2 regions of the Edwardsiella sp. EA181011 genome follow, and region 2 is predicted to be linked to the other one. Evidence: predicted binding sites of a transcription regulator. Region 2 holds the regulator's gene; the other holds the start of a gene.

Region 1 (16,100 bases), 1.5 Mb from region 2:
ACGGATAACCTGCTGGCGACATCGCCCCAGCCCAACGCCTGGCAGCGGCGCTGGGCCACTTTCTTTGCCGAACAGCGCATCGGCTGGCAGCTGCAGCTGGCGGCCGAGAAAGGGATCACCTTTGGCGATATCGATGAGATCGTCGAACGCGTGCGCCGTCGTCTGCAGGATCATCAGCCGCAGCCGTCGCTGCTGCACGGCGATCTGTGGCCGGACAACATGGGACTCAGCGCGCAGGGTCCCGTGCTGTTTGACCCCGCCTGCTATTGGGGCGACCGCGAATGCGATCTGGCGATGCTGCCGCACTTTCCACAGCTGCCGCCGCAGATTTACGATGGCTATCAGAGCGTCTGGCCGCTGCCCGCCGACTTTATCGCCCGCCAGCCTGTCTATCAGCTTTACCACCGGCTGAATCAGTGCAATCTGTACGGCGGATCGCACCTGGCCCAGGCCGAAAAAGCGCTCGAGGCTCTGGTGCAAGAAGCACCGGCATCGCCTTGACCGGCGCGCCCGATCGACGCCGAGCGCGATCGGGCTACGCCATCCCCAGCAGATGCAGCGCCAGGTAGCCTAACGCCAGAATAATCAGCGGTAGCAGATAGAGCGGGAAGATCTGCAGCAGAATGGTATGGCGCGGGATCACAATGCGCTGCTCCAACTGGGTGCGGGTTTGTCCGGTCTCCCCTTTGGCCCGCTCGAGGATCAGGTGATCCTCCAGCCCCTCGCGGATATGGCGAACCTGGCGGCTCATGCGTGCGCCGGAGGTGCACAGCGCCATGCCGACAAAAATCATCCAGTAAATCACGAGAAACAGCAGATTGGCGCCGCTCAGCCCCGCGTCCCAGCGCGGCAACGGCGAGTGCTGCCAGAAAAAATCCAAAAACGTCGTATTAAAACGCACCATGTCGATCATGACATGCATAAAATCCAACATTACCGCATTGATGTCCTGCTGCTTTTCACTGTGCTGGTACAGAAAGCCCAGCAGCGAAATCAGCGTCGACAGCAACGCGGGAATGAACACTATCCAGCCCAAAAGACGCTTGGCGACCGCCACCCAGCCGGCCTGTTGATAGGTCATAAACTCCCCTTAACGCTCTGCAAATTCTCAATAACCGTGCGCAGTCTACGTGCCCGCGTTCGGCGACGCAATCCATCCCCTGCGCGATATGGACATTACCATTCCCGCCACATCATCTGCTTAAACAAAAGAATAGTGAATGATACAGTAACCGTCCTGACTTTCTGTCTGTCACCGCAAGGAGCCCTCATGAGTACCGGACGTATTACCAGCGCCATTTTCGACATGGATGGACTATTGATCGATTCAGAACCGCTGTGGCTGCGCGGTGAGCTGGAGGTGTTCAGTCAGCTAGGGCTGAACGTACACGACGATGTGCCGGAAACCCTGGGGCTGCGCATCGACCAGGTCGTGCGGATATGGTATCAGCGCCAGCCTTGGCAGGGACCCAGCCAGCAGGTGGTCTGCCAGCGCATTCTCGATCGAGTGCTGGAGCTGGTGCGGGAGACCCGTCCGCTGCTGCCGGGCGTCGTCAGCGCGCTGCAGCTGTGCCGCGCCCACGACCTGCGCATCGGGTTAGCCTCGGCCTCCCCCCTCGCGATGCTGCGGGAGGTGCTCTCCATGTTTCAGTTGGAGGCGTACTTCGACCATCTGACCTCTGCCGAACACCTGCCGTACAGTAAGCCGCATCCCGAGGTCTATCTGCGCGCGGCGCAGGCGCTGGGTAGCGATCCGCTGGACTGTGTGACGCTGGAGGACTCCTTTAATGGCATGATCGCCACCAAGGCGGCGCGTATGCGCTCCATCGTCGTCCCCGCCGCCGCCTGCTTTGACGATCCGCGCTGGGCGCTCGCCGACGTGAAGCTAGCCTCGCTGACCCAGCTGAAGGAGCGCGATCTGCAGCCCTGACCCCCGGCGCGGCACGGGGCCGTACCGAACCGCACAGAAAGGCCCCGTTTCTGTATGTTTATACAGCAAACGCGCAAGGGTGACGCTGTCACCTATTGCAGAATTGTCTGACTGATATAATCTGGATAAATCCACAGTATTCAGATTAGGCACTATCATGACGGCGGAAGGCCACCTTCTCTTTTCTGTCGCCTGCATTATCATGGCGAAAAAGGCCGAGCTGACGCCGGTACTGGCGCACGGCGACTGGTGGCATATGATCCCAGGCGCCCTGCTGACCAGCCTGCTGCCGGACATCGACCATCCCCGCTCACTGCTCGGCCAACGTCTGCGCTGGATTTCCGCGCCGATAGCCCGGGCGTTCGGACACCGGGGATTCACCCACAGCCTGCTGGCCGTCGCCGGCGCGCTTTACCTGCTCAACAATGAGTGGCCCAGCGACGCCTGGGGGATCCCGGCCGACGCCCTGCAGGCCATGATCATCGGCTATCTCAGCCACCTGCTGGCCGACATGCTCACCCCGGCCGGCGTGCCGCTGCTGTGGCCGATCCGCTGGCGCTTTCGCCTGCCGCTGCTGGTCACCCGCCAGGGCAATCAGCTCGAGCGGGTGCTGTGTCTGGCGCTGGTGGGATTCTCTCTCTACTGGCAGGGCAGCCTGATGCCGCTGATGGAATGGTTACGCCATCACTCCGCCTACTGGTAATGTCGGCCTCTCCCGACGCAGCCACAGCATGCGGACAGTCACACTGCGCACGGCACGCTGCAGAAAATTCCGAAAATATTGTTATATTTAATTCCATTCAATTCTAAAGCAGGACGTCAGAGTACTGATATTCTGTCGTGCATAACGGCGGCATCACAAGTTGTCGCCCTTAATAATGACAATAACGGGTCACGCCTTTACTGCTGACGCCCCATGGCGCAGCCGGGAAGATGGCCCGAGACTGAAGAGGATTTTGGGATGAATCTATCGCTTACCGGCAACGTCGTCGCGTTTGTCGCCCTGCTGCTGCTGCTGGCCCGCTCACGCCACACCCGCTGGAGTCTGTCGAAAAAGGTCTTGGTGGGGTTGGTAATCGGGGTACTGTTCGGACTGGCGCTACAGCTGATCTATGGCGCCGACAGCCCGGTGCTGAAACACTCGATCGCCTGGTTCAACATCGTCGGTAACGGCTATGTTCAGCTGCTGCAAATGATCGTGATGCCGCTGGTGTTCATCTCGATCCTCAGCGCCGTGGTAAAGCTGCACAATGCCGCCTCGCTGGGCAAGATCAGCCTGCTGGCCATCGGTACCCTGCTGTTGACCACCCTGATCGCCGCACTGGTTGGCGTTGGCGTAACCGATCTGTTCGGCCTGACCGCCAACGGACTGATTCAGGGGGGCCAGGAGAGTGCCCGGCTGCAGCTGCTGCAGGGCAGCTATGCCGGTAAGGTCGCCGATCTGACGGTGCCGCAGCTGGTCCTCTCTTTCATACCTAAAAACCCTTTTGCGGAGCTGACCGGCGCCAACCCCACCTCGATCATCAGCGTGGTGATCTTTGCCGCCATTCTCGGTACTGCCGCGCTGCAGCTGCTCAAAGACGATGCCGAGCGGGGGTCGCGGGTCGTACAGGGCATCGATACCCTGCAGGCGCTGGTGATGAAGCTGGTGCGTCAGGTGATGAAGCTGACGCCTTACGGGGTACTTGCGCTGATGACCAAGGTCGTCGCCAGTTCTAACCTGCAGGACATCATTAAGCTGGGTGGCTTTGTCGTCGCCTCCTACCTGGGTCTGGCGATCATGTTCATGGTCCACGCGCTGATCCTCTCGCTGGTCGGCATCAACCCGCTGCGTTTTTTCCGCAAGGTGTGGCCGGTACTGACCTTTGCCTTTACCAGCCGATCCAGCGCCGCCAGCATTCCGCTCAACGTTGAGGCGCAGACGCGCCGCATCGGCATTCCCGATGCCATCGCCAGCTTCTCCGCCTCGTTTGGCGCCACCATTGGCCAGAACGGCTGCGCCGGGCTCTACCCCGCCATGCTGGCGGTGATGGTCGCCCCCACCGTCGGGATCAACCCGTTTGACCCGCTCTGGATAGCCACGCTGGTCGGGGTAGTCACCATCAGCTCTGCCGGGGTTGCCGGCGTGGGCGGTGGTGCTACCTTCGCCGCCCTGATCGTCCTGCCGGCGATGGGGCTGCCGGTCACGCTGGTTGCGCTGCTGATCTCCGTTGAGCCGCTGATCGATATGGGCCGAACCGCCCTCAACGTCAACGGCGCCATGACGGCCGGCGCCGTTACCAGCCAGCTGTTGCGCCAGACCGATCGCCAGATCTTTGACGCACCGGAAGAGGCCGACCTCTCCCGCCACTGATCCCCGTCCTGCGACCGCTCGTACGACAGCGGGGGCCATAGGCCCCCGCGCTTTCCACTCTCCGCTGACGCGCGGGCCGCCGGATGGCGGCCCGCTCAGAACGGATAGTCGTGACAGCCCATCTGCTCAGAGATCCGCCGCGCCGCCCTGTGCAGCATCGCCACGTACTCCTGCTTCGCCGCCTCTGAAAAGCGCAGCGTTGGGAACGAAATGCTTAGCCCCGCCACGACCACGCCAAAGCGATCGAATACCGGCACGGCGATGCAGCGTAGCCCCTCCTCCTGCTCTTCGTTGTCTTCGCCATAGCCCTGGGCGCGCACCTGCTCCAGCGCTTGCATCAGCTGCGCGGCGTCGGCGATGGTACGCGGGGTGCTGCGGGTAAATTCAATCTGACTGACCAGCGCTCCGACCTCGGCGCGATCGCGCCAGGCCAGCAGTACCTTACCTATGGCGGTGCTGTGCAGCGGATTGCGGCGCCCGATGCGGGAATACATGCGCAGGTTGTACATCGAGTCAATCTTGTGGATATACACGATGCCGTCTTCGTCCAGCGCTCCCAGGTGGATAGTCTCTTTCGTCAGACGCGACAGCTCACGCATTTCAATGTCCGCCAGGCGGATCAGATCCACGTTCTGCAGCGCGTGGGCCCCCAGCTCGAACAGCTTCAGCGTCAGGGTATACTTTTCTGTCCCGCTGTCCTGCGCCACATAGCCCAGCGACTTCATGGTCTGCAGAAAACGGTAGACGGTGCTCTTGGACATCAGCACGCGCTGGGAGAGCTCGGTGATACCGATTTCGCGCTCCTCGCTCAGCGCCTGCAGAATGCCAAAAACTTTAAGGACAGAGGAAACGGCGTCGGGCTGTTTATCTATTTCTGTTGTCATGGAGTCGGGTTACCCTTATCAAAAAAAACGAACCTCTGTTTCAGTATAGTAGGAACACTCCCTGAATAACAGCCGGATACGTTGCTGCAACCGCGTGACAATCAAGGCGATGCAAAGATTGCCAGCGCGCGCTTTTACGCGCACAGTGAGATCCATCATAACAACCAACTATATCCACGGACACGCCCGCTATGACTCCAAGCCTCAGCGATGGGCTGCCGCCGCGCCAGCGCTATGGCGCCATGCTGGCCATCGCGCTGGGTATCGCTATTGCCGTGCTGGATGGCGCTATCGCTAACGTCGCGCTGCCGAGCATCGCCCGCGATTTGCACGCCAGCGCGGCGGATGCCATCTGGATCGTCAACGCCTATCAACTGGCGGTGACGGTGTCACTCCTTTCGCTGGCGGCCCTGGGCGAACGCATTGGCTATCGACGCATCTTTCTCAGCGGCTGCCTGCTGTTCAGCCTGACCTCGCTGGCCTGCGCCCTCTCCGACTCCCTGCTGACCCTGACCCTTTCTCGCGTACTGCAGGGGTTTGCCGCCGCCGCGCTGATGAGCGTCAATAGCGCGCTGATACGCCTGATCTACCCTCAGCATCAGCTGGGGCGCGGTATGGGATTAAACGCGCTGGTGGTTGCCGTCTCCTCCGCCGCCGGCCCGACGATCGCCGCCGCCGTGCTGGCCCTGGGCGACTGGCCGTGGCTGTTCGCCATCAATATCCCCTTCGGCCTGGCCGCCTGGCTGATTGGCCGGCGCACGCTGCCACGCAATCCGCCTGCCGCGGCTCGCCCTCCCTTCGATCGCCAGAGTGCCCTGCTCAACGCCCTGACCTTCGGTCTGCTGCTCTCCCTGATCAGTGGACTGGCGCAGCATCAGTCGCCCGCGCTGCTGTGGCTGGAGCTGGTCGCCCTACTATGCAGCGCGACGCTGCTGATTCGGCGCGAACGTCGGCAGCCGCAGCCGCTACTGCCGATCGATCTGATGCGCATTCCCATTTTTACCCTCTCCATCACCACCTCCATCTGCTCCTTCTGTGCGCAAATGCTGGCGCTGGTCTCACTGCCGTTCTTTCTACAGCGTACGCTGGGCTATGGCGAGGTGATGACCGGCCTGCTGCTGACGCCCTGGCCGCTGGCCACCATGGTGATGGCCCCCCTCTCGGGGCGCCTGGTTGAGCGGTTCAATGCCGGTCTGCTGGGCTGCGTGGGAATGGCGCTCACCGGCGTGGGCCTGCTGGCGCTGGCGCTGCTGCCGGCCCAGCCAGACAGCGCGGCCATTATCTGGCGTATGGCGCTGTGCGGCGCCGGCTTCGGCCTGTTTCAATCGCCGAACAACCACACCATGATCGCCTCGGCGCCGCGTCAGCGCAGCGGGGGCGCCAGCGGCATGTTGGGCACCGCCCGCCTGTTTGGCCAGACCCTGGGCGCCGCGCTGGTCGCGCTGATGTTTAACTGGCTGGGGGATGACGGGGGAACCCACGGCGCCCTGCTGCTGGGCGCCGTCTGCGCTGCGCTGGCCGCGGCGGTCAGCATGATGCGCACCCGCGGACTCACCCACGCAGAGCGCTAGCCCGCGAAGCTCAGGCCGGCTGGGCGCCGTCAACGGCGGCGCGGCTGGCCAGCACCCGCTCAACGGTATCGACGACCGCCTGCGTCTGCGGATCGATCTCAATGTTCACCCGATCGCCCAGGCGCTTATCACCCAACGTGGTACGCAGCAGGGTCTCCGGGATCAGATGTACACAGAAACGGTTCTTGCTCACCTCACCGAGGGTCAGACTGATGCCGTCGATGCCGATAAACCCTTTATGCAGCACATATTTCATCATCTCGCTATCGCTGATGCGAAACCAAATCTGGCGGTTGTGCTCTGAGCTGAGGATTTTGACGATCTCCGCCATGCCCATAACATGACCGGACATCAAATGGCCGCCGATCTCATCATTAAACTTAGCCGCCCGCTCCAGGTTGACCCGATCGCCCACCCGCAGGCTTCCCAGATTCGTCACCCGCAGCGTCTCTTTCATCAGATCGAAGCTGACCCGATCGCCTTCAATCCCGGTGACGGTCAGGCACACGCCGTTATGGGCCACCGAGGCGCCCAGCGCCAATCCCGGCAGCATCTCCGGCGGCAGCTGTACTACGTGGGTACGGAAATTGGGTTTTTCATCGATCGCCACCACCGGCGCGGTGCCCTGAACAATACCGGTAAACATAATGCCTTCCTCTATGAGATATTCCGTTAGGATCACTGTCTGTGAGTTTGCCCTAAATCACTCGCAAACCAAAGTATTACGCTATAAAACACCCTTATATACGCACCCGACTCAACATTCTACCTGTGCATATTTCCATATCGCCAACAAGTCGGTAGAATCACCCGTTCGTCCCCCTTATTGCAAGCGACCCACCATGGTGTGCCGTGGGGATAGGCGCATCCCTATTTTGTGTCACAAAAACCATAAAGGTGTATCCGTGCAGAAGTATTGGCGCGAAGCGCGTAGTTTATTGGCGTTGGCTATTCCCGTTATCATTGCCCAGATTGCCCAAACGGCAATGGGCTTTGTCGATACCATCATGGCCGGGAGCGTCAGCGCTACCGATATGGCCGCGGTGGCCGTCGGCACCTCTATCTGGCTGCCGACCATCCTGTTTGGCCACGGCCTGCTGCTGGCCCTGACGCCGGTCATTGCCCAGCTCAACGGCGCAGGCAAACGGCCCAGCATCCCCCACCAAGTCAACCAGGGCTTCTGGCTGGTGGCCGGGCTTTCCGTACTGATCATCGCCGTCCTGTATAATGCCGGACACATCATCAACATGATGGACAATATCGATCCGCTGCTGGCCGACAAGGCTATCGGCTATCTGCACGCGATTATGTGGGGGGCGCCAGGGTATCTCTGTTTTCAGGTGCTGCGCGGGCTGTGCGAAGGGCTGAACAAGACCAAGCCGGGGATGGTCATCGGCTTCGTCGGTCTCCTGATCAACATTCCGGTCAACTACATTTTTATCTACGGTAAATTCGGTGCTCCGGCGCTGGGCGGCGTCGGCTGCGGCGTCGCTACCGCCAGCGTCTACTGGATCATGTACCTGCTGATGCGCAGCTACGTCGCCCGTGCGCCGTCGCTGAAGGATGTCCGTCGATCACGCGCGTTTGAGGCGGCCGACTGGGCCACGCTCCGCCGCCTGATCGCCATCGGGATGCCTATCGCCCTGGCGCTGTTTTTCGAGGTCACCCTGTTCGCCGTGGTCGCCCTGCTGGTCTCTCCGCTGGGGATCGTGGCGGTCGCCGGGCACCAGATCGCGCTGAACTTCAGCTCGCTGATGTTTGTGCTGCCCATGTCGCTGGGCGTCGCGGCCACCATCCGCGTCGGCTATCGCCTGGGGCAAGGCTCGACGGAGGACGCCCGCGTCTCGGCGCGCACCGCGATCGCGGTGGGAATGGCGATGGCCGCCTGCACCGCCATTTTTACTATCGTCCTGCGCAAGCCCATCGCCCTGCTGTATAACGACGATATCCAGGTGCTCGCCATGGCGACCCACCTGATGCTGTTGGCTGCGCTGTATCAAATCTCCGACTCCGTACAGGTGATCGGCAGCGGCGTGCTGCGCGGCTACAAGGATACCCGCTCCATCTTCTTCATTACCTTTATCGCCTACTGGCTGCTGGGGCTGCCGATCGGATATCTGCTGGCGCTGACCAATCGGGTTACCCCGGCCATGGGGCCGAGCGGCTTTTGGATCGGGTTTATCATCGGGCTGACCTCCTCGGCCATCATGATGGCGCTGCGCATCCGCTGGCTACAGCGCCAGCCGGAAAGCTGGATCCTACAGCGCGCCGCACGCTGAGCGCGAAAAATACCCGCAGGAGCGGCGCGACGGCGCCGCTTTTTTCACCGCGCTGCGCACTCTGTCAGCAATCGTGTGAATTTCTGGGAAAAAAGTGATAATCCCCCCTTGCCAGCCCGGCCATGTGCCGCTAATATTCGTCCCCGTCGTCAGCCACGACGACACCGGATGCGTCCGTAGCTCAGTTGGTTAGAGCACCACCTTGACATGGTGGGGGTCGGTAGTTCGAGTCTACTCGGACGCACCATTTCACAGTATGCGCTCAGTGCGTCCGTAGCTCAGTTGGTTAGAGCACCACCTTGACATGGTGGGGGTCGGTAGTTCGAGTCTACTCGGACGCACCATTTCTCTTTCGCCTTATATTCCCTAGCGTCATCAGCCCCGATCGCCAACGTCCGTGACGTCGCGCAGCCACGCCCACGCGAGAGAGAGCCCATGACCGGGACGCGCCCGGCCATGGACTGCGCCTCAGTCGAGACGAATCGCGACGGTATACAGCTTCACCCCATTAAACTCTTTGACGATGCGCCCCTGCACGCTGACCCGCTGCTGCGGCGTCACCACCCGGCCAGCCCAGGCGCTGGCGGGAACGATCAGCGTCATGGCGCCGCTGTCATCGCGGAAGCGGTAGTCCTCGCCTCCCAGCGCCTGAACAATGTTCCCACGCAGCTGCACCATCTGCCCCTCATCGATCACCGTCGACTTCTGCACCTGACTGACCGTCATGACATTCTGCTGATGCGGGCCATCAAAACCGCCGCCCAACGAGGTCTGCGGCGGCGTACTACAGGCGGCCAAACCCGCCACCGACAGCGCCAGGATCGCCGCCTTTACTGCATTATTCATATCACCACTCCTTATCCACTCGGTATGCGGTCCGCCGCAGCCATGCTGAGCTGCGCCTGTGTGGACCTGATTTATATCTATTTGTTTATCCAGATTATTATATCAAAGTATCCTATCGTTTCACCTTAGGCAACCGCCCCGCGGGCGGCGCGCAGAAAAATCCCAGCGCAGATAGACATTCCGGTTATTCTGAAACGCCAAAATAACGCCTTTGCGTACGGGGCAACGGCGCAAGTGCGTAAAAACAACGCCCATCCTCCCGACAACGGCGCGATCTACAGTCCACTCAAAATGTAAAAATTGGGCTTTATCCTAATTATACGCCATTGGACAGCGCCATTATTGCTGGCTGACGGTAAATATAGATACCATGAGGATGGTCGGACAACATGGCTTAGTCGACTGAGTTATTATCTTATGAATTATTTGGATACGCGATAATATCGGGCCGTTATGGCGGGCCAGCTTATCGCGCTGCTGGTGCGGAGCGCCGCCCGTCTGCCGTTGGCCCGTGCCACGCCAAGCCGCAGCGTGCCGCCGCCCGTTAGCAATAGTCGATCACTCGCGGATACTGCACAGCTTAAGGGCGCCATGATGCTTTTTTCACCTATCACGATGAAACGCTATCGTTTGTATCGTGCCCTACTGGCTATCACCATCGGCGCACTCGTCTGTATCGTTTCCCTCGCCAGCCGCTATCAGCAGGAGCTGGCAACGGTGCAGCAGATGCAACGCAACGCCGCCGCGATTGCCATTACGCAGTTGGAAAGGATCCTATCCCGCGCCGAAGCCGTCAGTAAAAATAATATCGACTGGGTAAATCAGCGCTGCGAAGAAATCAGTCCGCACCTGACCAGCATGGCGATACACCTGGAAACGATCCGCGCCGTGTTGCTGGTGAAGGATGGCATAGTGACCTGCTCCAATCTGATCAATCAGCCGATCAAGTCGCTGCGGGCCATTTACCCCGAGATGCTATCGGCCAAAGATACGCTGGTTCTGCGGGCGGCGCGCTTGCTTAACCGCGGCAGCCCTATCCTGCTGTTCTGGCGACCGGATCTGGCCAGTCCTACCAGCGGCATGGTGTATATTTTTAATATTGCCACCCTCTCCGCCTTTATCCTGGCGCCGCGTCCGCCCTATGTCGACTATATGGCCCTGAATGTGGCCGGCCACACGCTGCGCTTCAACGATACGCGGATACGGACGCCGACCGACGCCGCGGATGCCGAGACGCCGCCGCGCCTGGAGCTGCACTCTAGTCGCTACCCGTTCTCGATCTCGCTGTTCTCCCCCGCCGCGCGCGATCTGGCGCTGCAGCGCCTGCCGCGCCATATCCCATTGGCGCTGCTGCTGTTCCTGCTGGCATCGATCCTCACCTATCTGGCATCGGCCAATCGTATGAGCCTGGCTTATCCGATCGCCCAGGCGATCCGACGCCGTCAGTTTCAACTGTACTGTCAGCCCATCATCCACACGGAAAGCGGCCGCTGCGAGGGAGTGGAGATCCTGCTGCGCTGGTATAATCCGCGCCATGGCTGGACCTCGCCGGAGATCTTCATTCCCCTGGCCGAGCAGAATGGGCTTATCGTTCCGCTAACTCGCTACCTGCTGGAAATGCTGGCGGCGCAGCGCCACCATTTTCCAAACGATCGCGATTTTTACTTCAGTATTAACGTTGCGGCAGAGCATTTCGCCCACGGCAAACTGGCCCTGGATATCCAGAATCTGTGGCTGCGCCACCGGCCCCGACAGCGCCTGATGCTAGAGCTGACGGAGCGCACCCGCCTGTCCAGCCAGGACTACCCACAGCTGCATATCCTGCGTGAAATGGGGCTGTCCCTGGCGCTGGATGACTTTGGCACCGGTCACAGTTCGCTGAGCTACCTGCAGGATCTGCAGCCTGAAATGCTGAAAATCGATCGCGCCTTTTGCGCGACCATCGGCAGCGACGCGATTAATGCCAGGGTCTTAGATCTGATGATCGATCTGGCGCACCAGCTACGGCTACGCCTGGTCATGGAGGGCGTCGAACAGCCACAGCAGGCCGACTATCTGCGCCAGCGACAGGTTTACGCCATGCAGGGATATCTCTTCGCCCGGCCGATGCCGCTGCGGGATTTCCCAGACTGGCATGCCCACTACCAGAGGCGGTGCGACGATTCGACGCAGGCGGCGCACGGCGCGGGAGAGTACGCCCGCGCCCCGGCACAAACTTAGACGGACGGATCCGGCGCGCAGCCGACGCGCTCTACCTGAACCCGTTCGATGCGGTACTCTTCGACCTCGACGACGGTAAAGCGCAGGCCGTTCAGCGTCAGCGCCGCCCCCACCGCCGGCATCCGGTCAAAATGCGCCAGCAGCAGCCCGGCCAGCGAGGCATATTGCGTACCGCTGCCCAGCACCAGCCCGTGAACGTCCAGCGTCTGCTCTAGGGTGTGCAGATCGGTGCTGCCTTTGACCAACCACCCCGGCTCATTGCTCACGATATCCGGCGTCTCGTCCTCATCCGGGAACTCACCGGCGATGGCCTCCAGCACATCCAGCGGCGTCACCAGCCCTTGAACGACGCCAAATTCATCGCTGACCATCACCAGCCGCCCCCTCGCCTGACGCAGCACATCCAGCACGTTGATCACGTCCAGGCTCTCGAGTACAACGATCGGCGTATGCTGGGCCGCAAACTCGGCCAGCGGCGTATTCTGCTTCAGCGCCATCAGCAGATCTTTCGCCCGCACCACGCCCAGCAGGTGATCCAACGATCCCTCGCACACCGGGAACAGGCTGTGCGGCGTCTCCATCAGCTGGCGACGGATCTCATCCGCCGGCTGGCGGCAGTCGATCCACGAGATTTCATTACGCGGCGTCATGATCGTACGCAGCGAGCGCGAGGCCAGGGTGAGCACCCCGCTAATCATATAGCGCTCCTCGGCGGCAAAGGCGCCCGCTGCGCCCGGCACCAGCGCCACATCCGCCTGCGCCGCCGCGCCTTCCCCGCGACCGTCGCCCATCAGGCGCATAATGGCCTCGGCGGTGCGCTGGCGCATCGGCCTGCGCTGCTCATGGCGCAGATAATTCCGCCGGGCTATCTGGTTGAACATTTCGATCAGGATCGAGAAGCCAATCGCCGCATACAGGTATCCTTTGGGAATATGCAGACCAAAGCCTTCGGCCATCAGCCCCAGCCCGATCATCAGCAGAAAGCTCAGGCACAGCACCACCACGGTGGGATGAGCGTTAACGAAACGCGTCAGCCTCTTCGAGGCCAGCAGCATGATCGCCATCGCGATCACCACCGCCAGCATCATCACCGCCAGGTGCTCGACCATCCCGACCGCCGTGATCACCGCATCCAGTGAAAACACGGCGTCGAGAATGACGATCTGCGCCACCACCGACCAAAAGCTGGCATAGCCTTTATGGCTGACCTCGTGCACCCGCCCTTCTAGGCGTTCATGCAGCTCCATGGTGGCCTTAAACAGCAGGAACAAGCCCCCAGCAGCAGGATCATATCGCGCCCGGAGAAGGTAAACATGGCGATACTGAACAGCGGGCGGGTCAGCGTCACCATCCATGAGATCAGCGATAGCAGCGCCAAGCGCATGATCAGCGCCAAGCCGAGCCCAATCAGCCGGGCCTGGTCACGCTGCTGCGGTGGCACCTTATCGGCCAGAATGGCGACAAACACCAGGTTATCGATGCCCAGGACAATTTCCAGCACCACCAGCGTCAGCAGGCCGGCCCAGATAGAGGGATCCAGTAACAGTTCCATCATGGGTTATCCTGCCCCCGTCAGCGCACCGGCGATCGGGCCGGATGACAACAGGCTGCAGCACAGGCGTAAAGCAGGCCAAGGCACGCGCCGCGCGCCCCCTGCAGGAGTGGCAGAACATGGGCGACGCCCAGCGCGAAAAAAGGAATGGAAAGAAAGCGGGATGGTAAAACGGCGTCGGTGACGATCCATAGGTCGGGTTGAACCCAATACTCCTCATATTAATCAGGCCGCCTACTGTAGCAAGAAATCCACAGAATAACCAAGGGGAAGCCCGGCAACATTCCTCTTTCATCCCGCGGCAAAATCGTAAAATCAAATGTACAAAAAAGCGCCATCACGGCTACATTTGTTCACGTCATGTACCAATTAACGATGGGCGTCACATAAAAATTTTTTTTACTGACTAAAATAAATCCTGCTGAAACCGATTGAAGGCGATACCTGAATCGATTCATAAAACTAAGTGATTGATTTGGAATGGCTGAATCTTACGTCCGTAAGATCAAAGAAATTTCAGCGAGCAGTGACTCGACATGGATGTTTCGTTAAACAGTTCGTATCTTTAATTGCATACGGTACGCCGTGTTTATTTTACGGCGTGAAAGTATCAAGGAAAGCAGAGGAGGTAGCGAGTGAGTATTGCTATTATGATCGGTACTCACGGGGCCGCGGCGGAGCAGTTGCTAAAAACCGCCGAGATGTTGTTGGGCGAACAAAGTAACGTTGGCTTTATCGACTTCGTGCCCGGTGAGAATGCCGAGACCCTGATCGAAAAATACAGTCAGAAACTGGCGCAAATGGATACCGGCGAAGGGGTACTCTTCCTGGTGGACACCTGGGGCGGCAGCCCGTTCAACGCGGCCAGCCGGATCGTATTGGACAAAGAGCACTATGACGTGATCACCGGCGTCAACGTACCGATGCTGGTCGAAACCTTCATGGCCCGCGACGATAACCCTACGTTTGATGATCTGGTCGCCTTGGCCCTGGAAACCGGGCGTGAAGGCGTGCGCGCGCTGCGTGCCAAAGAGGAGGCCCCTGCTGCCAGCGCACCGAAAGCAGCTGCGCCGGTACAGGCGAAACCTGCTGCGCCGCTGAACCCGGAGGATCACATGAAGATCGGCCTGGCGCGTATTGACGATCGTCTGATCCACGGCCAGGTTGCCACCCGCTGGACCAAGGAAACCGGCGTCTCCCGCATCATCGTCGTCAGTGATGAGGTCGCCAACGACCACGTTCGCTCTACCCTGCTTAAGCAGGTGGCGCCGCCGGGCGTGACCGCCCACGTCGTCGATGTAGCCAAGATGATCCGCGTCTACAATAACCCGAAATACGCCAACGATCGCGTGATGCTGCTGTTTACCAACCCGGCCGATGTCGAGCGTCTGGTGGAGAACGGCGTCAAGATCACCACGGTGAACATCGGTGGTATGGCATTCCGCCAGGGGAAAACCCAGGTCAATAATGCCGTCTCCGTCGATGAAACGGATATCGAGGCCTTCAAAAAGCTGGATGCCCGCGGCATTGAGCTGGAGGTTCGCAAGGTATCCAACGATCCGCGTCTGAAGATGATGGACCTTATCAGTAAAATGAACTGATATGCCGTAAGGCATTGATTTAACTAACTCAGCTCTTTGGTCAAAGGAGAAGTACAATGGAGATTACCACTCTTCAGATTGTGCTGATATTTATCGTGGCATGTATTGCGGGGATGGGTTCTATCCTCGATGAGTTTCAGTTCCACCGTCCGCTGGTCGCCTGTACCCTGATCGGTATCGTACTCGGCGATATGAAGACCGGCATCATCATCGGGGGTACCCTGGAGATGATCGCCCTGGGCTGGATGAACATCGGCGCTGCCGTCGCACCCGATGCCGCCCTGGCCTCCATCATCTCGACCATCCTGGTCATCGCCGGTGGACAGAGCATCGGCGCCGGTATCGCGCTGGCGATCCCGCTGGCCGCCGCCGGTCAGGTGTTGACCATCATCGTACGTACCATCACCGTAGGCTTCCAGCACGCGGCTGACGGCGCCGCTGAGCGTGGGGATCTGCGCGCCATCTCTTACCTGCACTGCTCCGCCCTGCTGCTGCAGGCAATGCGCATCGCCATCCCGGCCGTTATCGTTGCCGTCTCCGTCGGTACCGATGCCGTTCACTCCATGCTGAGCGCCATTCCTGAGGTCGTCACCACTGGTTTGGGTATCGCCGGCGGTATGATCGTCGTCGTCGGTTACGCCATGGTCATCAACATGATGCGTGCCGGCTACCTGATGCCGTTCTTCTACCTGGGCTTTGTCACCGCCGCGTTCACCAACTTCAACCTGGTTGCACTGGGTGTGTTGGGTCTGGTCATGGCCATCCTGTATATCCAGCTCAGCCCGAAATACAACAAGGCGCAGGTGGTACAGTCCGCTGCCAACGGCAATAACGATCTCGACAACGAACTGGACTAAGAGAGAA
Region 2 (16,100 bases):
ATAGCCCAGGGCAAAAATAAAGGCGCCGAACACCAACCACACGGTGGTGCTGGAGAAGCCGGCCAGCCCCCACTTCAGCGCCTGTTTACTGGCGTCGAAGGCGGGATCGGCCAGCTCTTTGGCGTCAAACAGCAGGAACTGGTTACCGATAACGACGATGGTCACGGCGATAAAGCTGATGGCGGTGGCCGGGATGGGCTCAAGGATCATCCCGACGATCATGGCGACAAACACGGCAAAATAGTGCCAGGCCTGCGGCGGCATGCCTTCGGGGACTGGGATCATAAACATAATCCCCATCACCACGAGGGGCGCGAGTAGTTTCCCTATTTTCTCTTTGGACATAACTGATGACTCCGGTAAGGATGATATTTTTAATGTTCAGCTTGCAAAATCGGGTAACAGAGGTGAGCCAGAAACCAGGTGAGGATCAGCAGATCCGCGCTGCCGCCCGGGCTCAGGTGACGGTCAATACACTCGGCGTCAAAGCGGCGTAGCGCCTGCAGATCGGCCGGGGTGCGGATGCCGCCGGTTGCCAGTAGCGCGGCGGCGCGCTGCTGCATCCAGCGCAGCCCGCTCTCGCCGCCGCGCGCCGCGACATTGGTATCCTGGTTATGCGCCATCAGTTGCACCAGGGTATCGAGCAGCGCCAGCTCCGGATCGCGTCCGGCGGCCAGCGCCCTCTGGTAATGGGGAAGCGCCAGATTCAGCACCAGCGGGTAGCCGGCCTCCGCCTCGCCGCGGGCGCCGGTAATGCCCAGCGTGATAAACAGACGCTGTCCGGCCGTGGACGCCTGCGCCGGGCGCAGGGAGGTCAGCTCGCGCGCGACCAGCCCGCGGCAAAACTGAGCCGCATAGCCGCACAGCCGCGCGGGGGTGAGCGGTTGGCCGCGCTGGTGGCTGCGCCCGGCGGCGGCGCACAGCAGGCCGAGAGAAAAGATACTGCCCTTATGGGTATTGACGCCGGTGGTCGCGCGGAACATGTCCGTCTCGCAGGCGACGCCGAGCGCGCGCAGGCCTGGCAATACGCTGCCGCCGTCCAGCGCGGCGCTGTCGGCCCCGTACTCGACAAAGCGGGCCAGCCAGGGGGCGATGGCATCGGCGCTGCGCACAAAGTCGCTGTGGGCCATGTCGCGGTGGGCGCCGCTGTTGTGGCGATCGACCAGGCCCGGCTTGGGCGTCAGATTGACCTCGGCCAGCATGGCGCGCCAGCCCAGCGTGGCACAGTGGTGACAGGCCTGGCTCAGGGAAAGGCGATGCGGGCTATGCGTTGTCGGGTTGTGCATCGTGAACCAGTGCCTCCATATGGGCGAGAAGTTGGGCCACGTCGTGGCGGCGCTCGCGGGCGCACAGCACGGCGGGGCGTTGGCAAATCAAGCAGCGGCGGGCCGGCAGCTGATAATCGCCGCGCGACAGGATCTGTCCGTCGCTTGCCAAGACATCCATGTCCCAGAGCCGACCCAGGGGATGGGTCTGCTCCAGTGCGATGGCCGCCTGTTTGACCTGTTCGGCCGGCGCATCGATGGCCATCAGCCCTTCCGGGCCGGTGGCTAACTCCAGCGAACGCTGCTCCCTGATGCGCCATTCCTGACGCTGCGCCAGCTGGCTCAGCGCCGCGATGCCCGCATTGAAGATGCGGCGCGTCAGCGGGCTATCCTTAACCGGGCCGGGGGCGACCACGGTAAAGGAGAGCAGCGTACAGGTATGGCGGGTCAGCCATGCCGCCTGCCGGGACTGCCTGCATTCACGGCTGAGGAGCAGTTCCGGTAGGGTGACGGTATGGCTGGCCGCCAAATGGGGGAGCAGGGTCATCATCGCTTATTCCTTGACCTGGCGAACCACGTCGATGACGGAGCCATCGCGGTAGCGCACCACGGCCACGACCTTGTCGGTAAAGGCGATCGGCTTCGGCTCGCCGGTCAGGGAGAGCGCGCGATCGCGCAGCCACTCAATGCTGACCAGCGGTAGGCCGGCGTCGCGCAGACGCTGCGCCAGCTCCGGACGCGCCGGGTTGACGGCGATACCGTGGTCGGTGACCAGGATGTCAATGCTGGAGCCGGGGGTGACGCAGGTCAGCACGCTATCGACGATGGTTGGGATACGTCCGCGCACCAGCGGCGCCACGATGATGGAGAGCGCAGAGCCGATGGCGGTATCGCAGTGACCGCCAGAGGCGCCGCGTAGAACGCCGTCGGAGCCGGTCAGCACGTTGACGTTGAAGTGAGTGTCCACTTCCAGCGCACTCAGCACCACCACGTCAAGACGGTCGACCGATGCACCCTTGGAGCTCCAGTTGGCGTATTGGTTGGCGCTGATTTCGATGTGGTTCGGGTTGCGCGCCAGGGAGCCGGCGGCGGCGCGGTCGAAGCTCTGCACATCGAGCAGCTTACGGATGTATCCCTTCTCGTGCAGATCGACGATGGTAGAGGTAATGCCGCCCAGGGCAAAGTCGGCGCGGATATCGGCGCGACGCATCTTGTCTTCCAGGAAGCGGGTCACGGCCAGCGAGGCGCCGCCGGTGCCGGTCTGCAGCGAGAAGCCTTCGTTAAAGTAACCGGAGTGAGCGATCACTTCTGCCGCGCTGCGGGCGATTAAAAGCTCACGTGGGTTAGAGGTCATGCGGGTGGCATCCGCGCCGATCTTACTGGCGTCGCCGACCTGATCGATCTGGACGATCAGGTCGACCTGATCCTGGGTCAGGCTGGCCGGGTTGTGCGGGTAAGGCAGAATCTCCTCGGTCAGCAGAACGACGCGGTTGGCCGCCTCGGCATCGGCGCGGGCGTAGCCCAGCGAGCCGCAGCAGGCGTTGCCGGTATAGCCGTTGGCGTTACCGAAGGCGTCGCAGGCCGGTACCCCGAGAAAGGCGACGTCGATGTTCAGTTCACCGCTGTCGATCAGGTGTACCCGGCCTCCGTGGGAGTGGATCTGCACCGGCTCGTCGAGCAGGCCATGGGAGATGGCATCGGCCAGAGGGCCGCGTAGGCCAGAGGTGTAGATCTTGCGTACCACGCCACTGCGGATATGGCCGACCAGCGGCGCATGGCAGTCGCTCAGGGAGCTGGAGGCCAGGGTCAGATCCTTGAAGCCCATGGCGGCGATGACATCCATCACCTGATTCAGGGTCAGATCGCCGCCGCGGAAGGCGTGGTGGAAGGAGATGGTCATGCCGTCACGCAGGCCGCTGCGGCGGATGGCCTCCTCCAGAGAGGCGCACAGTTTGCGATCGCGCGCGTGATCGTCATGGTACTGGGCCTTGCTGACGTCATTGAAGGCCGGCAGCGCGCCATCCCGTTGGCTAAAGGCGGCTACGCGGGCGTTTCGTTGGGTATCTTGTGTCATCTTTATCGCCTTATTCTTCACGGATGCCGGACAGGGCCGCGCGGGAAAGCACCAGACGCGCGCGCTCGATAACCGGGCTGTCAACCATCTTGCCGTTCAGGGAAACCACACCGCGTCCTTCGCGGGCGGAGGCCTCGGCGGCGTCGACCACCAGACGGGCGTGATCGACCTCTTTCTGCGTCGGCGCGTACAGGTTGTGCAGCAGCTCGATCTGACGCGGGTTGATCAGCGATTTACCGTCAAAGCCCAGCTGTTTGATATGGGAAGCTTCGCGCAGGAAGCCCTCATCGTTGTTGGCGTCGGAATAGACGGTGTCAAAGGCCTGGATACCGGCGGCGCGGGCCGCCTGCAGGATGCTGCAGCGGGCGAACAGCAGTTCGATGCCCTCCGCCGAGCGCTCCGTGCGCAGATTGCGCACATAGTCTTCGGCGCCGAGCGCAATCCCGATCAGACGCGGGGAGGCGTGGGCGATGGCCACGGCCTGGGTGATCCCCTGGGCTGACTCGATGGCGGCCAGCAGGCCGGTGCTGCCCACCTCACGTCCGCAGGTGCGTTCGATGCGGGCAATTTCGTTTTCGATAGCGATGACGTCATCGGCGGAGTCGGTTTTCGGCAGACGTACCACATCGACTCCAGCGCGCACGACGGCTTCCAGATCGGCGACGCCGTACGCGGAGTCCAACGCGTTGACGCGCACGATGGTCTCAATGTCATTGTACAGGGGGTGCTGCAGCGCGTGGTAGACCAGACGGCGGGCAGCGTCTTTTTCACGCAGCACCACGGAGTCTTCCAGGTCAAACATCAGCGAATCGGCTTTATAGATAAAGGCGTTGCTCAGCATGGCGGCGTTGGAGCCGGGAACAAACAGCATGCTGCGACGGGTGCGGGTTTTCTGTTGCGGTGTCATGCGCGATCCTCCCAAGGCAGGCTGACCAGATCGGCGGCGCGCGCCAGCAGGGTTTCCAGACGTGCGCGCAGGACACAGTCGAGCGCGCCTTTATCGTCAACGATCAGCTGTACGCCGCGAATCTGATAGCGGTTGAGGACGTCCAGCACGGTGGCGCGGATGGCGTCGCCAAACTGTTTTTCGACGCTGCTGCTAATTTGCAGATCGAGAGCTTGGTCGTCTTCAATGGGCGCGATGCGCACCATCACGTCGCTCGACTCAAGGGTGCCAGCGACGGCTGCGTGGTTTATTTTCATTTGTCACCTGTAACTAAGACGGATTCCTGGGGCCGGCGCTCTGCGCCCGCCGGCATTGATGCGATCAGCCGGGCCAGATAGGCCCGCGTCGCGTCGGGTACCAGTGGGGTGATTGCCGGAAGATCTTTGCGTACCAGCAGCTTGCGTACCCATGAGGCTGAAATGGGGGTGTTGTGATAGGTCAGCCTGGCCACTTCAACCAGATGGATCGGCGGATAGGGCAGCGCCGGGGTTTCCAGCCAGTAACGCATATCCTGATTGTATTTGGCGGTGACCGGGCAGAAGGGCTCCGTCCCGACGAAGCGGTGGGTAATGCCCAGTGCCGGCGCCAGATACTGCCGGAATATCTTGATATCGATTTCGGTGTAGCAGTTGTCAGCCACCCCCTGCTCTTTAATGAAGTAGCAGGGAAAGGTGGCGCGGGAGATGATGTATTCGGAGCCCGGGTGTAGCGTCAGATTGGCGATATCACTCACACCGGAACGCACCAGCGCCAGCCGATCTTCATAAGAAAAGCGTGAGGTATCCTCACGGACTAAAAACAGGTGTAGCCAGTCGCATTGACTGGCGGCCTGCCGGACGAGGTAGCGGTGTCCGTTGGTGAACGGGTTAGCGTTCATCACGATGGCACCGATTTTTTTCCCTGGGTGGCGCAGCGTCGCTAATGTTTCGGCATAGCGTTGAAGACGGACTTTACTGTTCTCCATCAGTACCATGATCCCGGGAACCCGGGTAATGGTAGAGAAACCGCACTGGTGGAACATCTCTTCGTTTTCTTCTTTTGTATAGATGAAAAGATTATTCCGCCCTAATTCATAGGCCAGGTTGACCAATTCAGTGGCCAGCGTCAGGGCCAATCCTTCGCCGCGGGCGGTGGCGCTGATGGCGACACACTTTATGATATCGCCGGCGATACCGCCGCAGGCGATGATTTTGTTATCCCGCTGTGCACAAATAAATATTTCTACTGATGTATCAATGTTGAGGCCATTTTCACGCAGAAAATGAGTGATGTCGGCAATCCTCTTTTGCTCAGAACGCTTAATCTGGGTGAAAACAGTATTGCTGAACATAAGGATTCCTGCTCTGCGTCGCGATGGTTACGTTAAATAAATGTATCTTTTATCAACTCAATAACTTTTCATTTTCAATCAAAGGTAATAAAACTTTGCTGCCTATTTTTATTCCCCTTGGCTGTTGTTAAATTAATCCTAAATAGGAATTGGGTGGGGATTTTTGACCTGATTCACAAACGGAAAGCAGTTTTAAATCGCCTTAATAGTTTTTATCTTCGTAATTTAAAATAAAGATTTTTATAGACTGGTTTTTATTTGCTTAATTAGTTTAATAGCGATAATCTGCAAAAGTAGAAAAGCATTATGGCCAGAGTGTCAGGAAACAAAACGATTACATTTGAAGCGTTCAAAGGTAATCGAAACGTATTAAAAGGTGAGGTAACGATGGTAAGAATGCCGAATAACAGTGCGGTGAATTTCTTTCGCCGCATGGCGTTCCCCCTGCGTATTTTTTTACTGTTACTGCTGGTTTCCTGCTGCCTGTTTGCCGCGCTGGGGAAGTACCTGTCAGCCAGCTTTGAAGACTACATGATGAGGCAGGTGCGCGACATGGCGATGAACCAGGCCAAGATCATCGCATCGATGGACAGTATCGTGGATGGGGTGAAGGATCGCGACATCCACCGCCTGGCGCTGATTGCCGATCGTCTGGGAACCGGGACTGACTTTGACTATGTGGTCATCGGCGATCGGAACTCTGTTCGCCTGTATCACCCCAATCCGGCCAAAATCGGCCATAAGATGCAGTTCAATAAGCCGGGCGCCATTGAGAAGGGAGAGAGCTACTTTATCTCAGGAAAAGGCTCTCTGGGCCAGGCGCTGCGCGCGAAAACGCCCATTTTCGATCATCAGGGGCAGGTGATCGGGGTCGTATCCCTGGGCTATTTGGTCAGCAAGATCGATAGCTGGCGTCTGGACTTCCTGCTGCCCATGGCCGGGGTCTTCGTGTGCGTGCTGCTGCTGATGATGCTGCTCTCCTGGCTATTTGCCGCACATATCCGACGACAGATGATGGGGATGGAGCCGCGCCAGATAGCCCGGGTGGTGCGTCAGATGGAGGCCCTGTTCGGCGCCGTTTTTGAGGGACTGATTGCGGTCGATCCTGACGGACAGATCACGGCAATAAATCGTAATGCCCGCAAAATGCTGGGGCTAAGCGCGCCGGGTCGTCAGTGGCTGGGGCAGCCGATAAGCCAGGTGGTCTCACCGTCGGACTTTTTCACCGATCGCATCAATGAAGATCGGCGTGATGCCATTCTCACCTTTAACGGGCTGAGCGTTATAGCCAACCGGGCGACCATCCGCTCCGGCGACGGCGATACGCTGCTCGGCGCGATTATCAGCTTCCGTAGCAAGGATGATATCAATGCGCTTAACGCCCAGCTGACCCAGATCCGCCAATATGTTGACAGCCTGCGTACCGTACGCCATGAACACCTCAACTGGATGTCGACGCTCAGCGGGCTGCTACAGATGAAGGAGTACGATCGGGCGCTGGAGATGGTGCGCGGGGCATCGCAGGCGCAGCAGCAGCTGATCGACCGCCTGCGCGATGCGTTCAGTGACAAGGTGGTCGCCGGGCTGCTGTTTGGTAAAGTGCACCGGGCACGCGAGCTGGGGCTGACGCTGACCATCGTCGACGGCAGCCAGCTGCATGCGCTGCCGGCGGGGTTGGACAGCACGGAGTTTGCGGCGGTATTGGGCAATCTATTGGATAATGCCTTCGACGCCAGCCTGAAGAACCCGCAGGGGGGCGGCGGCGTTGAGGTCTATCTGTCGGATGAGGGCAGCGAGGTCATCATTGAAGTGGCCGATCAGGGCTGCGGTGTCCCGGATGCGCTGAAAGATAACATTTTTGAGCAGGGCGTGAGTACCAAGGCGGAAGATCCTGGGGAGCACGGCATTGGCCTGTACCTTATTGCCCGCTATGTCGGGCGTTGCGGAGGCACCATTACGCTGGAGGACAACCAGCCCTATGGCACTCTATTTTCTGTTTTTATCCCGAAGGTGAAGTGTGAACATGAATAAAATTAATATATTAATCGTCGAGGATGAAACGCCGCTGGCTGAGATGCACGCGGAGTTTATCCGCAATCATCCCTGCTGTGGTCAGCTGTGGTTGGCCGGCAATCTGGCTCAGGCCCGGGCGATGATTAAAAGTTTTCACCCGGATTTGGTGCTGTTGGATAACTATTTGCCGGACGGCGTCGGAGTACATCTGCTGCATGAACTGACCCAGCAGCGCTATCCGGGCGGCGTAGTGCTGACCACCGCCGCCAGCGATATGGACACCGTCTCAGAGGCGGTTCGCAGCGGCGCCTTTGACTACCTGATCAAACCCATCGCCTACGAGCGTCTGGGGCAGACGCTGGATCGCTATCAGCAGCGCAATAGCATGCTCAGCGGACATCAGAATGCCAGCCAGCGTCAGATAGACAGCATGTATAACGCCTATGCGCGCGGGGATAGCAAAGAGGATCTGCCGGTCGGCATTGATGCCCTGACGCTGGAGAAGGTGCAGGGGCTGTTTGTGGACGATACGGTACGCCATACCGCCGAAAGCGTGGCGCAGAGCCTGCTGCTGAGCCGTACGACGGCGCGGCGCTATCTGGAGTTCTGTGCGGCGCGTCAGCAGATCGTCGCCGAAATTGTCTATGGCAAGGTGGGGCGCCCGCAGCGTATTTACCGGGCGCAGGGGAAAAGCTGAGCACCGTCTGACCGCGACGGAAAGCACGCCGCGGCCGGTGTTTTGTGTATTTCACGGTTTTAAATTATCCGCTACCTGTATATACTCACAGCAAAACTGTATAAACGAACAGGGGGCGGAATGAAAGCACTTACGGCCAGGCAGCAGCAGGTCTACGATCTGATTCGCGATCATATCGAACAAACCGGCATGCCGCCGACGCGTGCCGAGATTGCCCAGCGCCTCGGTTTCCGTTCACCCAACGCCGCCGAGGAGCACCTGAAGGCGCTGCAGCGCAAGGGGGTGATCGAGATTGTCTCCGGTGCGTCGCGCGGTATCCGCCTGTTGATGGAAGATGAGACGGGGCTGCCGCTGATTGGCCAGGTGGCCGCCGGTGAGCCGCTGCTGGCGCAGCAGCATATCGAAGGGTTTTACCAGGTCGATCCATCGCTGTTTAAGCCCAGCGCCGACTTCCTGCTGCGGGTCAACGGCATGTCGATGCGCGATATCGGTATTCTGGACGGCGACCTGCTGGCGGTGCACAAGACCCAGGATGTCCGCAACGGTCAGGTAGTCGTTGCGCGCATTGAAGATGAAGTGACCGTTAAACGACTTAAAAAACAAGGGAATATGGTACAGCTTCTGCCAGAAAACAGCGACTTCCAGCCTATCGTGGTCGATCTGCGCGAGCAGAACTTCACCATCGAGGGGCTGGCCGTCGGCGTGATCCGCAACGGTGACTGGATCTAGGCTGTATCCCGCTCCGGGGCGTAGCGCCTCTGCGCCGCCAGGCCCGCGCGTTACCCCGGCCCCCACCCCGCGATCCTTCGGCTCGCGGGGTCTTTTTTTTGCGGCCTTCGTGCGCCGCACCGGCGCGATCCGACCAAACGAGGGAACGATGTGATGCGAGGCGTTTTCCAGGAAGACAAGGCGCTGTGGCGCCTGGCGCTGCCGATGATTCTGTCGAATGTTTCCGTTCCCTTGCTGGGCGTGGTCGACACGGCGGTGATCGGTCATTTGGACTCGCCGGTTTATCTGGGCGGCGTGGCGGTGGGCAGCATGGCCACCACCTTTTTGTTTATGCTGCTGCTGTTTTTGCGCATGAGTACCACCGGGCTGTGTGCCCAGGCGTTCGGCGCCGCCGATCGCCCGGCGCTGGCGCGGGCGTTGGTGCAGCCGCTGATCATGGCCCTGCTGGCCGGGGTGGGCATCATCCTGCTGCGCCAGCCGCTGAGCGCGCTGATGCTGCAGATCGTCGGCGCCGAGGCCGCGATACAGACGCAGGCGCAGCTGTTTATGCATATCCGCTGGCTGAGCGCGCCGGCGACCCTGACCAACCTGGTGATTCTGGGCTGGCTGCTGGGGGTGCAGTACGCTCGGGCGCCGGTGCTGCTGCTGATCGTCGGCAACGCGGTGAATATCGCGCTGGATCTGTGGCTGGTGGTGGGACTGGGCTGGAAGGTGGCCGGCGCCGCCTGGGCTACGGTGATCGCCGACTATGTCACGCTGCTGATGGGGGGGGCGCTGCTGCTGCATGTGATGCGTCTGCGCGGGCTGCGCCGGGCGCATTTCCGACACGCCTGGCGCGGTAACCTGCACCGCCTGTTGGCACTGAACCGCGATATCATGCTGCGCTCCCTGCTGCTGCAGCTGTGCTTTGCCTCGCTGACGGTGATCGGCGCGCGGCTGGGGGCCGACGTCGTGGCCGTCAATGCGGTGCTGATGAATCTGCTGACCTTTACCGCCTATGCGCTGGATGGCTTCGCCTATGCCGTCGAGGCTTACTCCGGCCAGGCCTTTGGCGCCCGCGATGGCTCGGCGCTGCGCCGGGTATGGCACGCCGCCTGCCGTCAGGCGGGGGCGGTAGCGCTGCTGTTTGCGCTGGCCTACGGCTTGTTTGGGCGCGCTATTGTCAATCTGTTGACCTCGTTGCCGCAGGTACAGACCCTGGCGCTCGACTATCTGCCTTGGCAGACCGTGCTGCCGCTGCTGGGGGTATGGTGCTACCTGTTGGACGGCATGTTTATCGGTGCGACGCGCGGGGCCGATATGCGTAACAGTATGGCGGTAGCGGCCCTGGGATACGGCATAACGCTGCTGAGCATACCGTGGCTGGGTAACCATGGTCTGTGGCTGGCGCTGGCGGTATTTTTGACGCTGCGCGGCCTGTCCCTGTGGCTGATCTGGCGCCGCCGCTGGCGCACGCAGCGCTGGTTCCCCGCAGGGGCGGCGTAGTCCGCCGCCGCGATGGCGCTAGCGGGCCGGCGTTTCGCCGCCGGGCGCCTGGGCGCAGGCGTGGCACAGGCCATGGGCCTCGATGACGCTGTGCTGCAGGGTAAAACCGGCCTGCTGCGCCAGCGTCTCCAGCTGCTGCTGCAGGAGGTCGGCCGAACGCTCATGAACCTGGCCGCAGCGGTGGCAGATAAACAGCGCGGAGGTGTGACACGGCTCATCGAGGTGGTGGCACATCACATAGCTGTTGGTCGATTCGACCTTGTGGATAAACCCCTGCTCCAGCAGGAAATCAAGCGCCCGATAGATGGTCGGGGGCTTGGCCTGGGGTTCGGATACCCGTAGTAAATCCAGCAGATCGTAGGCGCTGATGGCGCCCTGCTGAGCGGCCATCAGGCGCAGCACCTCCATCCTCTGGGGCGTCAGGCGGACATTGCGCTGCCGACAGATCTGTTCTGCCTGGGCCAGCAGTCGCTGCAAAGTGGGGGTGGTCATGGTCGCGGTTCCCTGCCAATAGTGTGATGCCATTTTACCACAGTTAGCACGATGCCCCGAAGCGCATCGCGGCCGCTTCGGCGTTGCTCCGTTGTTTAAACCTTGTTGTTTTATCATCTGAAATACATATCGACGGCAGACGCTGACGTACGGAGCGGGTAATTTAGCCCTGCGCCGCTCACCGTTGGCGATGGATCGGGCAGCGACGCGGACGCGTCCATTCGGTAATTACACTGGTGATATATCTCTAGCTGAGATAATAAAAGCAATTAATATTTAAAAGTAATAATAATTCTCCGGACCGTAGAAATAAAAAACATAAACAACAAAAAATATATCATGCCGCGTTTTTATAAAAAAAACTTTTATATCAACGCCGTCGCAGTGACACTGCGTAAAACTGAGCGCGCGCGATATCGGACTCAGGGAAGGGTAAAGTAGACATGGATCTTATTTTAGCGATCGAACACTGGCCGCTGCGTCAGGCGATAGTGGCGCTGTACCGGCGGCAGTTCACCATTATTTCGCTGCCGGACGCGGTTCCGTTTTCGCCCCGCACACTCAGCGCGCTGCATCGAACCGGCAGCCTGCTGGTCACGGATCGGCAGCGTAATCATTTGCTGCAGACCGTGGAGAGGGTGCGCCGTCATAGTCTGATTCCGGTGATCATCATTAATCGGCGGGAGAGCTACCTGACTCAGCTGATTGCCCGTTTTTTTAACGGTGCTCACGCGCTGAGCTATGACGCGTTTTACCACCATATTCAGCGGCGGACGTTTCATCCGTTGGATCTCTATTTTCTGCCCTATTCGCGTGGCGCGCCGGACGCTTGCTGGGGCGCGGGCGAGACGGTGTACGCTCGGCTAAATGCCTTTGGCCTGATGACGCTCTATCAGCGCGGGGTGACCCTGCGCGAAGCCGCGGTGCTGGTCAGTCTCTCTTTCCATAACAGTACGGCCATGACCGCTCGCCTACTGGGGATCCATGAGCAGGCGGTGGTACACTGCAAGCGGATGCTAGGAAATAAGCTGGGGCTGGACCATAACCGGCCCGATTTTATCAGCCACATTTTCCTCTCTTCGGGCGTGCGGTCGGGGCCGTGTGAGATGGAGTAGGGTGTGGCGCAGGGGCGCGGGCCCGATGTGCGCTTTTTGCACGCAGGGCTGGTATGCTAGAATCGCCGCCCCGCGCGCTACCCGGCGCGCCGGTGGGTAAATGAGGCACATCTATCATATGGGATACGGCGAACAAGCAATGACTCAGGCAGCACATATTGAACAAGCGACGGGTGCCCGCGGGCGGGATCAGGCGGGCGCATTTCCCTCACAGCGGTTCTCCATCGCCCCGATGCTGGATTGGACCGATCGCCATTGCCGCTATTTTCACCGCTTGCTGAGCCGTCAAGCCCTGCTGTATACCGAAATGGTGACCACCGGCGCGATTATCCACGGTAAGGGTGATTATCTGGCCTACAGCGAAGAGGAGCACCCGCTGGCGCTGCAGCTGGGCGGCAGCAACCCGGTCGATCTGGCCCACTGCGCCCGGCTTGCCGAAGCGCGCGGCTACGATGAGATCAATCTGAACGTGGGCTGTCCGTCGGATCGGGTGCAAAACGGCCGCTTTGGCGCCTGCCTGATGGGTGAGGCGCAGCTGGTGGCCGACTGTGTGAAGGCGATGCGCGATGTCGTTTCAATCCCGGTGACCGTGAAGACCCGCATCGGTATCGATGAGCAGGATAGCTACCCGTTTCTGTGCGACTTTATCGGTACCGTTGCCGGACAGGGGGAGTGTGACACCTTTATCGTCCATGCGCGCAAGGCGTGGCTGTCGGGGCTGAGTCCCAAGGAGAATCGTGAGGTGCCGCCGCTGGACTATCCGCGGGTGTATCGCCTCAAGCAGGATTTTCCGCAGTTGACTATCGCCCTTAACGGCGGCGTAAAGTGTCTGGATGAGGCACAGACGCATCTACAGCATGTCGACGGGGTAATGATGGGGCGCGAGGCCTACCATAATCCGGGCATCCTGGCCCTGGTCGATCGTCAGCTGTTCGATACCGACGCGGCGGTGCCGCACAGCGTGGCGGTGGTGCGGGCGCTCTACCCCTATATCGAGCGGGAGCTGGCGCAGGGGACCTACCTGGGCCATATCACACGCCATATTCTGGGGCTCTTTCAGGGGATCCCCGGCGCGCGCCAGTGGCGCCGCCACCTGAGTGAGAACGCCCATCGTCCGGGCGCCGGTGTTGACGTCGTGGAGCAGGCGCTGCGCTTCGTGGAGCGCCGCGCTGAGTAATTTGACCAACAGTTGGTTATTTTCATTACACTCTATCCCCCTCTGCCAGCGCAGTGTCGCTGGCATTTTTATTGAATCAATGGGTTAGTGCTGTTTTAAACATTGGCATGGATTTTGGATATTCTCGGAGAGACCGTCGTCGTGACGGAATGGAGAGAAGTCGATGCTGGAAGTGATGTTTGTCTTGGCTTTTTTTATGGCGCTGCTGCTGACCGGCATATCGCTGCTGGGGGTGATCGCCGCGCTGGCCGTCGCGGCGCTGCTGTTGGTATTTGGCGGGCTGTTTGTGCTGGTCATCAAGCTGCTGCCGTGGCTGGCCTTGGCGATCGTGGTGGTCTGGCTGTACCGCGCGCTGCGAAAACCCCAGCCGCACCGCTATTAGGCGAGGCGCTCCCCCGTGCTGCCGCGGCGCTGCGGCACGCATGGAGAGGGCCGCGCGCCTTTCCCCCCGCTTACCGTGAACGCCTATGACTTATCCATGCGCCGGGCGCCGGCATTGGTTATACTGTCGCGCGTCACAGGCTCACAACAGGTAAAGCATTTCCACTATGGCAGGAAACAATCCCGGCAGTAAATCCCGCGAGGCACCCCGCGATCGCCAGATGGAGGGGCTTAAGCTGCCCCCGCACTCTCTGGAGGCTGAACAGTCCGTTCTCGGCGGTCTGATGCTGGATAACGAACGCTGGGATCATGTGGCTGAACGGGTGGTCTCCAATGACTTTTACAGTCGCCCCCATCGTCTGATCTTCGGCGAGATGCAGCGCCTGCTGGAGCAGGGTCGCCCAATCGATCTGATCACCCTATCGGAGTCGTTGGAGCAGCAGGGACACCTGGATAACGTCGGCGGCTTCGCCTATCTGGCCGAGTTGTCCAAGAATACCCCCAGTGCCGCCAACATTAACGCCTACGCTGATATCGTACGCGAGCGCGCGGTGGTGCGGGAGATGATCGCGGTCGCCAATGAGATCGCCGACGCCGGCTACGATCCGCAGGGGCGCAGCAGCGAAGACCTGCTGGATCTGGCGGAGTCCCGAGTGTTTCAGATCGCAGAAAACCGCGCCAGCAAAGATGAGGGGCCGAAGAGCATCGACCGGATCCTGGAAGATACGGTGTCGCGCATTGAGCAGCTGTACCAGCGGCCCCACGACGGGGTGACAGGGGTATCGACCGGCTATCAGGATCTGGACAAAAAGACCGCCGGGCTGCAGAAGTCTGATTTAATCATCGTGGCGGCGCGCCCGTCGATGGGTAAGACCACCTTCGCGATGAACCTGTGTGAAAATGCGGCGATGACCCAGGAAAAGCCGGTGCTGATCTTCAGCCTGGAGATGCCCGGTGAACAGATTATGATGCGTATGCTGGCGTCGCTCTCCCGCGTCGATCAGACCCGTATCCGTACCGGACAGCTGGACGATGAGGACTGGGCGCGGATCTCCAGCACCATGGGGCTGCTGCTGGAGAAGCGCAATATGTATATTGACGACTCCTCTGGCCTGACCCCGACGGAGGTGCGCTCGCGTGCGCGGCGCATCTTCCGCGAACATGATGGCTTAAGCCTGATCATGATCGACTACCTGCAGCTGATGCGGGTGCCGTCGTTGTCGGATAACCGCACGCTGGAGATCGCCGAGATCTCCCGTTCGCTCAAGGCGTTGGCCAAAGAACTGCAGGTGCCGGTGGTGGCTCTGTCGCAGCTGAACCGTTCATTGGAGCAGCGCGCCGATAAGCGCCCGGTCAACTCTGACCTGCGCGAGTCCGGCTCGATCGAACAGGACGCCGACCTGATCATGTTCATCTATCGTGATGAGGTCTATCACGAAAACAGCGATCTGAAGGGCATCGCCGAGATCATCCTTGGCAAGCAGCGTAACGGCCCCATCGGGACGGTGCGCCTGACCTTTAACGGCCAGTGGTCGCGCTTTGATAACTACGCGGGCCCGGCCTATAACGATGAAGACTAAGCGCCCGATGCGGATCGCGTCTCTGCCTGTGGGACAATTTCATGAGCCGGGCGCCGCGCGCCCGACCCGATATCCAACCAAGCTCATTAATGGAACCAAGGAAGCAACATGAAAGCGGCAACCGCCATCATTGATCGCCGCGCTCTGCGACATAACTTTCAGCAGATCCGTAAGTTTGCGCCGCACAGTCGCCTTATCGCCGTGGTGAAGGCCAACGCCTACGGGCACGGCCTGCTGGAGACCGCCAAAATCCTCAACCAGGCCGATTGCTACGGCGTGGCGCGCATCGGCGAAGCGCTGATGCTGCGCTCCGGCGGGATCGTTAAACCGATCCTGCTGCTGGAGGGCTTTTTCTCCGCCAGCGATCTGCCGGTGCTGGTGGCCAATAACATCGAAACGGCGGTACACAGCGAAGAACAGCTGCAGGCGTTGGAGAATGCCCGTCTGGAGCGCCCGATTAAGGTATGGATGAAGCTGGACACCGGCATGCATCGCCTTGGGGTGCGCCCGGAGCAGGCCGAGGCGTTTTATCGCCGTCTGTGCGTCTGCCCTAACGTGGCTCAGCCGGTAAACTTTATGAGCCACTTCAGCCGGGCTGATGAGCCAGAGAGCGGGCGTACCGAGCAGCAGCTGGCCTGTTTCGACGACTTTGTGCAGGGGAAAGCGGGCGAGCAGTCTATCGCTGCCTCGGGCGGGATCCTGCTGTGGCCGCAGTCGCACCGTGACATGGTACGGCCGGGGATTATTATGTACGGCGTCTCGCCGCAGGCGGATTTGTCGCTGGCGGCCGATCACTACGGACTGCAGCCGGCGATG

Evidence for each region. The regulator LexA, encoded in region 2, represses DNA repair genes until DNA is damaged. The targets are predictions, from matches to a motif close to TNCTGTATGTACATACAGNA.
Region 1: a site for LexA is predicted at 1,979-1,998, ahead of QY76_RS12085 (metal-dependent hydrolase). Genes of this name have one in related genera too.

The regions. Positions count from the first base shown of each region.
Region 1 is NZ_CP011364.1:2,766,375-2,782,474, forward strand. It holds gene QY76_RS12070 (fructosamine kinase family protein) at 1-501, shown strand, start outside; gene QY76_RS12075 (YniB family protein) at 536-1,081, opposite strand; gene hxpB (hexitol phosphatase HxpB) at 1,271-1,930, shown strand; gene QY76_RS12085 (metal-dependent hydrolase) at 2,088-2,633, shown strand; gene QY76_RS12090 (L-cystine transporter) at 2,892-4,283, shown strand; gene kdgR (DNA-binding transcriptional regulator KdgR) at 4,379-5,167, opposite strand; gene QY76_RS12100 (MFS transporter) at 5,359-6,738, shown strand; gene QY76_RS12105 (riboflavin synthase) at 6,749-7,384, opposite strand; gene QY76_RS12110 (MATE family efflux transporter) at 7,644-9,017, shown strand; tRNA gene QY76_RS12115 (tRNA-Val) at 9,188-9,264, shown strand; tRNA gene QY76_RS12120 (tRNA-Val) at 9,285-9,361, shown strand; gene QY76_RS12125 (YgiW/YdeI family stress tolerance OB fold protein) at 9,486-9,863, opposite strand; gene QY76_RS12130 (EAL domain-containing protein) at 10,494-12,083, shown strand; partial or broken gene QY76_RS12135 (transporter associated domain-containing protein) at 12,080-13,635, opposite strand; gene manX (PTS mannose transporter subunit IIAB) at 14,271-15,236, shown strand; gene QY76_RS12145 (PTS mannose/fructose/sorbose transporter subunit IIC) at 15,293-16,093, shown strand.
Region 2 is NZ_CP011364.1:351,943-368,042, reverse strand. It holds gene QY76_RS01730 (anion permease) at 1-345, opposite strand, end outside; gene citG (triphosphoribosyl-dephospho-CoA synthase CitG) at 375-1,286, opposite strand; gene citX (citrate lyase holo-[acyl-carrier protein] synthase) at 1,264-1,812, opposite strand; gene citF (citrate lyase subunit alpha) at 1,819-3,339, opposite strand; gene citE (citrate (pro-3S)-lyase subunit beta) at 3,350-4,246, opposite strand; gene citD (citrate lyase acyl carrier protein) at 4,243-4,542, opposite strand; gene citC ([citrate (pro-3S)-lyase] ligase) at 4,539-5,615, opposite strand; gene dpiB (sensor histidine kinase DpiB) at 6,003-7,646, shown strand; gene dpiA (two-component response regulator DpiA) at 7,639-8,325, shown strand; gene lexA (transcriptional repressor LexA) at 8,446-9,054, shown strand; gene dinF (MATE family efflux transporter DinF) at 9,208-10,539, shown strand; gene zur (zinc uptake transcriptional repressor Zur) at 10,558-11,031, opposite strand; gene QY76_RS01670 (hypothetical protein) at 11,475-12,146, shown strand; gene dusA (tRNA dihydrouridine(20/20a) synthase DusA) at 12,286-13,323, shown strand; gene pspG (envelope stress response protein PspG) at 13,487-13,705, shown strand; gene dnaB (replicative DNA helicase) at 13,872-15,284, shown strand; gene alr (alanine racemase) at 15,393-16,100, shown strand, end outside.